Regions from separate parts of the Pseudomonas sp. FSO-7 genome, predicted to be linked through region 1. Evidence: predicted binding sites of a transcription regulator. Region 1 holds the regulator's gene; the other holds the start of a gene.
The links. The regulator sigma-54, encoded in region 1, starts transcription at its own class of promoters, with help from an activator protein. The targets are predictions, from matches to a motif close to ANTGGCATNNANNTTGCTNT.
Positions count from the first base shown of each region.

Region 2: the regulator sigma-54 is predicted to act here: its motif matches at 4,065-4,084, upstream of glnK (P-II family nitrogen regulator).

Region 1 is NZ_CM184193.1:1,063,326-1,068,892, reverse strand. It holds gene lptA (lipopolysaccharide transport periplasmic protein LptA) at 1-246, shown strand, start outside; gene lptB (LPS export ABC transporter ATP-binding protein) at 246-971, shown strand; gene AC515T_RS04495 (RNA polymerase factor sigma-54) at 1,136-2,629, shown strand; gene hpf (ribosome hibernation-promoting factor, HPF/YfiA family) at 2,706-3,014, shown strand; gene ptsN (PTS IIA-like nitrogen regulatory protein PtsN) at 3,027-3,491, shown strand; gene rapZ (RNase adapter RapZ) at 3,494-4,351, shown strand; gene AC515T_RS04475 (HPr family phosphocarrier protein) at 4,367-4,642, shown strand; gene AC515T_RS04470 (ZIP family metal transporter) at 4,780-5,567, opposite strand, start outside.
Region 2 is NZ_CM184193.1:6,367,806-6,373,372, reverse strand. It holds gene AC515T_RS28110 (aldose 1-epimerase family protein) at 1-925, shown strand, start outside; gene AC515T_RS28105 (YifB family Mg chelatase-like AAA ATPase) at 932-2,425, opposite strand; gene AC515T_RS28100 (hypothetical protein) at 2,641-3,165, shown strand; gene AC515T_RS28095 (sensor histidine kinase) at 3,120-3,572, shown strand; gene AC515T_RS28090 (accessory factor UbiK family protein) at 3,609-3,869, opposite strand; gene glnK (P-II family nitrogen regulator) at 4,286-4,624, shown strand; gene AC515T_RS28080 (ammonium transporter) at 4,658-5,567, shown strand, end outside.

The DNA of each region.
Region 1 (5,567 bases):
AAGCCGGTACAGGGCTACGGGGTCACTATCCAGTACCACGCCTCCCAGGATCGCGTGGTTCTGATCGACCGTGCTAAGGTCGTCGACAAGGACAACAACGTTACCCAAGGCGAGAAAATCGTCTACGACACCAACAAGAAACTCGCCAGCGCCGGTCGCGCCACCGGCAGCAAGGTGACCGAGCAGCGTCCGCGGATCGATATGGTGATCCAGCCTAAAAAGAAAACCGAGCAGAAGGCCCAGTAATGGCAACTCTGAAAGCTCAGCACTTGGCCAAGAGCTACAAGAGCCGTCAAGTCGTGCGTGATGTCAGCCTGTCCATCGACAGCGGCCAGATCGTCGGCCTGCTCGGCCCCAATGGCGCGGGCAAGACCACCTGCTTCTATATGATCGTCGGCCTGGTCCAGGCCGATCAGGGTCGCGTGCTGATTGACGACCTGGATGTCAGCCACCAGCCGATGCACGGTCGGGCGAAGGCCGGCATCGGCTATTTGCCGCAAGAAGCATCGATCTTCCGCAAACTGTCGGTTGCCGACAACATCATGGCGATCCTCGAGACCCGCAAGGAACTCGACAAGGCCGGCCGTCGCCAGGAACTGGAAAGCCTGCTGCAGGAATTCCACATCAGCCACATTCGCGACAACCTGGGCATGAGCCTGTCGGGTGGCGAACGGCGCCGCGTGGAAATCGCCCGCGCTCTGGCCACCGCACCGAAGTTCATCCTGCTCGACGAACCGTTCGCCGGCGTGGACCCGATCTCGGTGGGCGACATCAAGCAGATCATCCATCACCTCAAGGCCAAGGGTATCGGCGTGCTGATCACCGACCACAACGTGCGCGAGACCTTGGACATCTGCGAAACCGCCTACATTGTCAATGACGGCCAATTGATCGCCGAAGGAGACTCCGCCGCGATCCTGGCCAATGACCTGGTCAAGGAAGTGTACCTGGGCCATGAGTTCCGCCTGTAAGCACACGTGTCTGGCGAATTGCCTGGGCGTCGTTTAATTTTATTATGGCGACGCTCTAGGCAAACACTTCAGTTTCAGGCATATAATTTGCTTAATTTTGGCGCTCCGGCGCCCTGTAGTGGATGGCGCATGTGCGCCGGCGAATAAGGTGTTAAGCCCCTGCCATGAAACCATCGCTAGTCTTGAGAATGGGCCAGCAGCTGACGATGACACCGCAGCTGCAACAGGCCATCCGCCTGCTCCAATTGTCGACCCTGGACCTGCAACAGGAAATCCAGGAGGCCCTGGAGTCCAATCCGATGCTCGAACGCCAGGAAGAAGGCGACGACTTCGATAACACCGACCCGCTGGCCGACAACGTCGAGCAGAAGACCAACACCGAGATCCCGGAACCGTCCTACCAGGAAGCCGCCCCAACGGTGGATAACCTCGAGGATGGCGAATGGAACGAGCGCATCCCCAACGAACTGCCCGTGGACACGGCCTGGGAAGATGTCTACCAGACCAGCGCCAGCAACCTGCCCAGCAGCGATGACGACGAGTGGGACTTCACCACCCGCACCTCGGCCGGCGAGAGCCTGCAAAGCCACCTGCTGTGGCAACTGAACCTGGCACCGATGTCCGACACCGATCGCCTGATCGCCGTGACCCTGATCGATTGCATCAACAACCAGGGCTACCTGGACGAGACCCTCGAAGAAATCCTCGAAGCCTTCGACCCCGAGCTCGACATCGAGCTGGACGAGATCGAAGCCGTCCTGCATCGCATCCAGCAATTCGAACCGGCCGGCATTGGCGCCCGCAACCTGGGCGAGTGCCTGTTGCTGCAACTGCGCCAGTTGCCTGCCAAGACGCCATGGCTGGCCGAAGCCAAGCGACTGGTCACCGATTACATCGACCTGCTGGGCGGTCGCGACTACAGCCAGTTGATGCGTCGCATGAAGCTCAAGGAAGATGAGCTGCGCCAGGTCATCGAACTGGTGCAGAGCCTCAACCCGCGCCCCGGCTCGCAGATCGAATCCACCGAGCCCGAGTACGTGGTCCCCGACGTGATCGTGCGCAAGCACAACGATCGCTGGCTGGTGGAACTCAACCAGGAGTCGGTGCCCAAGCTGCGGGTCAACGCCCAGTACGCCGGTTTCGTCAAGCGCGCCGACACCAGCGCCGACAACACCTTCATGCGCAACCAGTTGCAGGAAGCCCGCTGGTTCATCAAGAGCCTGCAAAGCCGCAACGAAACCCTGATGAAAGTGGCCACCCAGATCGTCGAGCATCAGCGCGGCTTCCTGGAGTACGGCGATGAAGCGATGAAACCGTTGGTCCTGCATGACATTGCCGAGGCAGTGGGCATGCACGAGTCGACGATTTCCCGGGTGACCACCCAGAAATTCATGCATACCCCCCGGGGCATCTATGAATTGAAATACTTTTTCTCCAGCCACGTCAGCACCTCCGAAGGCGGCGAATGCTCGTCCACGGCCATCCGCGCGATCATCAAAAAACTGGTGGCCGCGGAAAATCAGAAAAAGCCGTTGAGTGACAGCAAGATCGCTGGTTTACTGGAGGCACAAGGCATTCAGGTGGCCCGCCGTACCGTCGCCAAGTACCGTGAATCCCTCGGGATCGCGCCTTCGAGCGAACGCAAGCGGTTGATGTAACAGGCCACGCCACAGCGTTCCAGTGGCAGGCATTTCTGCCTGCCGCTTTATGCACTGGCAACGAAGGAGAAGCTGTATGCAAGTCAACATCAGTGGACACCAACTGGAAGTGACCGAACCCCTGCGCACCTACATCGGCGAAAAACTCGACCGATTGGAGAGGCATTTCGACAAGATCACCAACGTGCAAGTCACGATGAACGTCGAAAAGCTGCTGCAGAAAATCGAAGCCACGCTGCATATCCCCGGCGGAGAAGTGGTTGCCAACGCAGAGCACACAGACATGTATGCCGCGATTGACCTGCTGACCGACAAGCTGGATCGCCAACTCAAAAAGCATAAGGAAAAGACCCAGAGCCTCCTCCAGGGCGCGACCGGTCGTTAACCCCCCCAATCCATGATCCGACTAGAAACCATCCTGACCCCCGGCCGTTCCCAAGTGAACGCGCCGGGCGGCAGTAAAAAGAAAGCCCTCGAACAAATTGCCAACCTGATCCACCGCGAGGTGCCGGATCTGGAAATGCAGGACGTCTTCGAGGCCCTGGTTGCCCGTGAAAAACTCGGTTCCACCGGTTTTGGCAACGGCATCGCCATTCCCCATTGCCGCCTCAAGGGTTGCACCACGCCAATCAGCGCACTGTTGCACCTTGAAGCCCCCATAGATTTCGACGCCATCGACGGCGCGCCGGTCGACCTGCTGTTTGTATTGCTGGTTCCGGAAGCGGCGACCGATGCGCACCTCGAGCTGCTGCGCCAGATTGCCAGCATGCTGGACCGCAAGGAAGTGCGCGAAAAACTGCGCAGCGCGCCGAGTAACGAAGCTCTGTACCAGGTGGTCCTGGACGAGCAGAACGGTCATTAAACATGCGCATGATCATCGTCAGTGGCCGCTCCGGCTCCGGTAAAAGCACGGCCCTCAACGTGCTTGAGGACAGCGGCTACTACTGCATCGACAACCTGCCCGCCGGCCTGCTGCCGGAACTGGCCGAGCGCGCCCTGATCCACACCGAGCTGGCGCAGCCGCTGGTGGCGGTGTCTATCGATGCACGCAACCTGCCGAGCCACCTGTCGCGCTTTCCCGAACTGCTCGCGGAAGTGCGCAGCCGGCATATCCAATGCGATGTGTTGTACCTGGATGCCGATGAGGAGACGCTGCTCAAGCGTTTTTCCGAAACGCGCCGGCGTCACCCCCTGAGCAACGCCAACCGCTCCCTGGCCGAAGCCATCGAGGATGAAAGCCAGCTGTTGGGGCCGATCGCCGACCTGGCGGACCTGAAGGTCAACACCACCCACCTGAACCTGTATCAGTTGCGCGACACAATCAAGCTGCGCCTGCTGAACCAGCCGGAGCCGGGCACCGCGTTCCTGGTGGAGTCGTTCGGCTTCAAGCGTGGCATGCCGGTAGACGCCGACCTGGTGTTCGATGTGCGTTGCCTGCCCAACCCTTATTGGAAACCGGAATTGCGCGAGCAGTCCGGGCTTGACCAACCGGTGATCGACTACCTGGCCGCACAGCCGGATGTCGAGGAAATGTACCAGGACATCTCCAGCTACCTGCTCAAATGGCTACCCCGCTTTGCCGCGAGCAACCGGGCCTATGTCACGATCGCCATCGGTTGCACCGGCGGTCATCACCGCTCCGTCTACCTGACCGAACGCCTGGGTCAGCTCCTGCAACAATCCCTGAAGAATGTCCAGGTTCGCCACCGCGACCTCAGCTAAAGGATTCACATCGCGATGCCTGCTCGGGAAATTGAAATCATCAACAAGCTGGGGTTGCATGCCCGAGCGTCGGCCAAGTTTGTCGGAGTCGCGGGACAGTTCAAGGACACCACCATCAGGGTCGGCCGCACGCCGGAGTCCACGGTCGACGGTAAAAGCATCATGGCGATGATGATGCTCGCCGCCGGCAAGGGCACCAAGATCCATCTGAGCACTGAAGGTGAAGAGGCGCAGGAAGCGATGGATGCTCTGGTTGACCTGATCAAAAGATACTTCGACGAAGGCGAATAACCGCCCAAGCTCAAGGCGCGCTTGTTGTGTGGACAGAGCTAGCCTTTGTGGCGAGGGAGCAAGCTCCCTCGCCACAAAAGCTCCCTTGTCATGAAAGCGCCCTTGCCACAAAAAGCTCACTCCCCCGCAGACCTGCATCACGCCAACGCCGTATCCAGCACCATCATCAGACAAAACCCCACCAACAACCCCAGGCTCGCCAGTTTCTCGTGACCATTGCGGCGGGATTCGGGAATGACCTCGTGGGTCACCACCAGCAGCATCGCCCCGGCCGCCAACGCCAGGCCTAGGGGCAAGAGCATCTCGGCCAGGCTCACCAGCCAGGCGCACAGCAGCGCGAATACGGGCTCGACCAGCCCTGACGCCGCGCCAATCAGGAACGCCTTGACCCGCGACATGCCCGCCGCGGCCAGCACCAGCGCGATCACCAACCCCTCGGGGACATCCTGCAAAGCGATGCCCATCGCCAGGCTGTCGGCATCCGGCATGCCACCGCCCGCCGACACGCCCACCGCCATGCCTTCCGGAATGTTGTGAGCGATGATGGCAAACACGAACAACCAGATCCGCGGCGCAATGATCGGACGTCCAGGCACCGCCACCAGCCTTTCGGGGCTGGCCGAGACCTTGCGGTCCACCAGGTACAGCCCGAACGCCCCCGACAGAATGCCAAAACAGATGAGGCCGCTGGCCGCCCAAGGCGTGAACCCCAACTGCTCGGCCGCGGCAATGCCCGGCACGATCAGCGAAAACGCCGTGGCGGCGAGCATCACCCCGGCACCGAAGCCCAGCAGCGAATCGCTCACGGCCTGGGGCATGCGCCGGATGACCAGCACTGGCACCGCCCCCAGCGCAGTGCCCAAGGCGCAAAGCCCACCTCCCTGGAGAGCCCGCAACAACCTGGGCTCCAGGTCCAGCCACGCCA
Region 2 (5,567 bases), 1.3 Mb from region 1:
CATGGGTTGGGACTCACCCGTCAAGGAAGTGGTCAACCCGGCGTTCATCGAGCTCAACGGTCGAGGCGGGCTGGGCTGGCTGGAAGGCTTCAACGAGCTGGTCACCCGCTGCGGCTACGAATGGGTGGGCCATCCTGGCATGGACAATGGCGAGCTGCTGACCCTGCATGGTCGCGCTGCCAATATTCCGGCCAACAAAGTCACTTTGCACATCGATGAAAAACCACCCTACGCCATCACCCTGCGGGGCGAGTTGAAGGAGCAGGCGTTCAAGAAGGTCGATTTCTCGGTGCAGACCGAACTGGTCACCGAGCCCGGCAGCGTGACGTTCGCGCTCAACGATACGCTGACCAACAACGGCGATTACCCAAAGGAATACCAAGCGCTCTACCACAGCAATTTCAGCACGCCTTTCCTGGAGCAAGGCGCTCGTTTCGCGGCCCCGGTCAAGCAGGTCTCGCCGTTCAACGACAAGGCCAAGGGCGACTTGCCCGATTGGCAAACCTACCGGGCCCCCACCAAGGATTACGACGAAACCGTCTACAACGTCGTGCCCTATGCCGATGCCAAGGGCGACACCCTCACCGTGCTGCACAACAAGGCCGGCAGCCTCGGTGTGTCGGTAGGCTTCAACACCCACACGCTGCCTGTGTTCTCCCTGTGGAAAAACACCGATACCCAAGGCCAGGGCTACGTGACCGGGCTGGAGCCTGGCACCAGTTTTTCCTACAACCGCCGATACCAGCGCCCCCTGGGTCTGGTGCCTACGATCGGGCCGAAGGAGCACAAGCAATTCCAGATCCACTACAGCCTGTTGGCAGACAAGGGCGCTGTGGATAACGCGCTCAAGCGCATCGATGCGATCCAGAACGGTCAAAAAACCGAGGTTCGGGATACACCGTTGGTCGACCTGAGCAAACCGTAAAGCGGTTCAAGCCGTAGCCGGTCGATACTGCAACGCTTCGGCCAGGTGTTCGCGGCGAATGTTCCCCGCTTGTTCCAGGTCCGCCAGTGTCCGGGCGACCTTGAGCAAGCGGTGGGCGGCGCGCAACGACAGGGTCAGCCGCTCGCAGGCGGTTTCCAGCCAGGTTTCATCGGTTGTGGATAACTTGCAATACCGGCGCAACCCCGGCAGATCGAGAAAGGCGTTGGCGCAGCCTTGGCGCTCGTGCTGGCGTTTCCGGGCTTCGGCTACGCGCGCGGCAACCGTGGCCGTATCGTCCCCGGGGTCGCGCTTGGGGTTCAACGCCGTGGCTTCCCGGGCGACGGTCAGGTGCAGGTCGATACGGTCCAGCAGCGGGCCGGAGAGTTTGTTGCGGTAGCGCTGCACCATGTCCGGTGTACAGGCACAGCGGCCGCTGGGCTCGCCAAGATAGCCACAGGGGCAGGGATTCATCGCCGCGACCAACTGGAAACGCGCGGGGAAGCGCACTCGGTCCCGGGCGCGAGACACCACGATGTGCCCGGACTCCAGCGGTTCTCTCAAGACCTCCAGCACCTTGCGGTCGAACTCCGGCAACTCATCGAGAAACAGCACGCCATGGTGGGCGAGGGTGATCTCCCCCGGCTGCGGTTTTGACCCGCCGCCCACCAGCGCCGGGCCGGAAGCCGAGTGGTGTGGCTGGCGAAACGGGCGTTGCGGCCAGTGGCTCAACGGCACGCAACTGGCCACCGACTGGATGGCCGCGACCTCCAGGGCTTCGCTCTCGGCCAGCGGCGGCAACAGCCCTGGCAAACGGCTCGCCAGCAAGGTCTTGCCGGTGCCGGGTGGCCCGCTGAACAACAGGTTGTGAGCCCCCGCAGCGGCAATCAGCAAGGCCCGCTTGGCCCCGGCCTGGCCTTGTACTTCATTCAGGTCCGGGTAAGGCTTGCTGGCCGAGAGCAGCCCATTGGAAACGAACGGCTCGACCGGCGTGTGACCGTTGAAGTGCGCTACCGCTTCGAGCAGATGATCCACGGCGATCACCTTCAGCCCCGACGCCAGACAAGCTTCCTCGGCATTGGCCCGTGGCACCACCAGCGTGCGCCCGGCCTTGCGCGCCGCCAGCGCCGCAGGCAATACCCCGCGCACCGGTCGCACCGCGCCGGACAACGCCAGTTCACCAAGGCATTCCACGTCGTCCAGCGTCAGGGTCGGCACCTGTACGCTGGCCGACAGGATCCCCAAGGCGATGGCCAGGTCGAAGCGGCCGCCGTCTTTTGGCAGGTCCGCCGGCGCCAGGTTCAGGGTGATGCGCCGCGCCGGAAAATTCAGCCCCGAATTGATGATCGCGCTGCGCACCCGATCCTTGCTTTCCTTTACTGCCGCTTCCGGCAGGCCAACCATCGTCAGCGACGGCAAGCCATTGGCCAGGTGGACTTCAACGGTAACGGCAGGAGCCTCGACCCCGACTTGGGCGCGGCTGTGGACAATGGCGAGCGACATGAATCGTTCCTTGAGTGAAGGGGGCGCCGCGTCCTGCGGCTCTTGAAGGTTAGTCGTGGGGATGAACTTGGGCGCGGCGATTGAGGGGAGAAAATTTGGCAGGATGTTTCGACAGCCAGTGACCACCCGCCCAAGCGAAATGCCCAGGACCGACCTAGACTCCGTTTTGCCCAGTCGGCACTTGGCGGTATCAACGGCACAGGGAGGAAGTGGCCATGAACGATCTGCTGGCTCTGTTAACCGACAAGCGCTTCATGCCCCATGGGCACTGCTACATGTGGCGGCCGGATTTGCTGTGGACCAACGTCATTGCCGATGGCTTGATCACCCTGTCCTACGTCACCATTCCCTTCACGCTCCTGTACTTTATCCACAAGCGCAAGGACGTGCCGTTCGACTGGATGCTGGCGGCCTTTGGCGTGTTTATCCTGGCCTGCGGGACCAGCCACGTGATGGAAATCCTGACCATTTGGCAGCCTTATTATTGGTTGTCGGCGCTGGTCAAGGTGATCACCGCGATTGCCTCGGTGATCACTGCCATCCTGCTGGTCCGGCTGGTGCCGGCGGCCCTGAAGATTCCCAGCCCGCGGCAGTTGGCCAGGGTCAACGACGAGTTGCGCGAGGCACAGGCCGAACTGGTGACCACGGCGCGCCGGGCCGGCATGGCGGAGATCGCCACCAATGTGAGGATGTCGTGCGCATTTGCGATGTATCCCTGGCCCGCCACCACATCACGCTGATCAAGGCGTTCAGTGATGTCCCGCAAATGCCGCTGGACAAGCACCGAGTGCTGCAGATTCTGGTCAATCTGATCAACAACGCCAAGCAGGCGCTGGACGCGGGTACGAACCGACCGCCGCAGATCATCCTGCGCCTGAAGGTCGTTGACGATGGGCGCGTGCGGGTCGAGGTCGAGGACAATGGCGAGGGGATTACGCAGGACAATCTGGCGCGGGTGTTCGAGCACGGCTTCACCACACGTGTCGACGGCCACGGCTTTGGTTTGCACAGCTGCATTCTGGCTGCGCACGAGATGGGTGGCGATCTGACCGCGCAGAGCGCCGGGCCGGGCAGGGGCGCGCTGTTTATCCTGGAGCTGCCGCTGGCACTCACTCCGGAGCAGGCTCAGCGGGCGGCGAATGCCTGAGGGGCCCGCCAGAGCCGGTAACGTGAGCTGGGGGGCTTAATCCTGTGCCGGAGCCAGTCGCGCTTCCAGCTCGGCGACCTTGGCCTCCAGGCTTTCGAGTCGTGCCCGGGTCCGGGCCAGCACGACCATCTGGCTGTCGAATTCTTCACGGCTGACCAGGTCCAGCTTGCTGAAGCCGCTTTGCAGCAGGGCCTTGAACTGGCTTTCGATTTCGCTTTTGGGCAGCGGCGTGTCGCCACTCAAAATACGGGAGGCGTGGCCGCTCAGGGCGTCGAGGAGGTCTTTGGGCGCAAGCATGTGCAGGTGTCCTGGAAACGATGGCGGGCAGTGTACCACGCAGTGTCTATAGTCAATTGGCGAGCCAGGGATGCACGCTTTTCGCGCATGGGCCTGGGCGGTGCTGCACTGTTGTTGTGCGTATCGCTGCGGTTCGTGGTGCGGGTGCACGTCGAGCCGGTGGCCAAGGGGCTGAAATCAGAGGGTTTGGGTGCAGATGGCAAGGTTTCTGCTTAGAGCCTGATGACCCATGCACTGATGCAGTCGCTGTGACGAATGCAGTGCAGCAGGCGGAACGGGGAGTTTCGTCAGGATCGGTTAACTGGCACCTGTCGGGCAACTTGGGCCGACGACGCGTTACAAAGCCAGGCACTGCGCTTAGACTTGAGTCGGGTTTGTTTTCCTGGGGCAAGTCCACCAATTCGGGAGAAAGTTTCATGAAGCTAGTCACTGCCATCATCAAGCCGTTCAAGTTGGACGACGTGCGCGAGTCGCTGTCCGAGATCGGCGTGCAGGGCATTACCGTTACTGAGGTCAAAGGCTTCGGTCGGCAGAAGGGTCACACCGAGCTGTATCGCGGCGCGGAATACGTGGTCGACTTCCTGCCCAAGGTGAAGATCGATGTCGCCATTGACGACAAGGATCTTGACCGGGTGATCGAGGCAATCACCAAGGCCGCCAACACCGGCAAGATCGGTGACGGGAAGATCTTTGTGGTCAATCTGGAACAGGCTATCCGCATCCGTACCGGCGAAACCGATACCGACGCTATCTAAGCCGCCAAACCCAACGCCCCAGGAGAAAACAATATGACTCTGCGTAAATTCGCAGGGCTAGGAGCCCTGTTGTCCTTCGCAATGCCTGGCCTGGCCATGGCAGAAGAAGTGGCAGCCCCCGTCCTGAACTCCGGCGACACCGCCTGGATGCTCACGGCCACGATTCTTGTACTGTTCATGACCATTCCCGGCCTGGCACTGTTCTACGGTGGCATGGTCCGCTCGAAAAACATTCTTTCCGTGATGATGCAGTGCTTTGCCATTACCGGTCTGATCAGCATCCTGTGGGTCATCTATGGCTACAGCATCGCGTTCGACACCACCGGCATGGAGCAGGGTGTCGTCAACTTCAACTCCTTCATTGGCGGTTTCGGCAAAGCCTTCCTGGCGGGTGTCACACCAGCCAGCCTGACCGGCCCGGCGGCGCTGTTCCCTGAAGCGGTGTTCATCACCTTCCAGATGACGTTCGCCATCATCACCCCAGCCCTGATCGTCGGTGCATTTGCCGAGCGGATGAAGTTCTCCGCCATGCTGATCTTCATGGGCGTGTGGTTCACCCTGGTGTATGCACCGATTGCGCACATGGTCTGGTCCGGCAACGGCGGCCTGATGTGGGACTGGGGCGTGCTGGACTTCGCCGGGGGCACCGTAGTGCACATCAACGCCGGTATCGCCGGCCTGGTGGCGTGCCTGGTACTGGGCAAGCGCAAAGGCTTCCCGACCACGCCAATGGCGCCGCATAACCTGGGTTACACCCTGATGGGCGCGGCCATGCTGTGGGTCGGCTGGTTCGGCTTCAACGCCGGTTCCGCGGTCGCTGCCAACGGCACTGCCGGCATGGCGATGCTGGTGACCCAGATCGCGACCGCTGCGGCGGCGCTGGGCTGGATGTTTGCCGAGTGGATCACCCACGGCAAGCCAAGCGCGCTGGGCATTGCTTCGG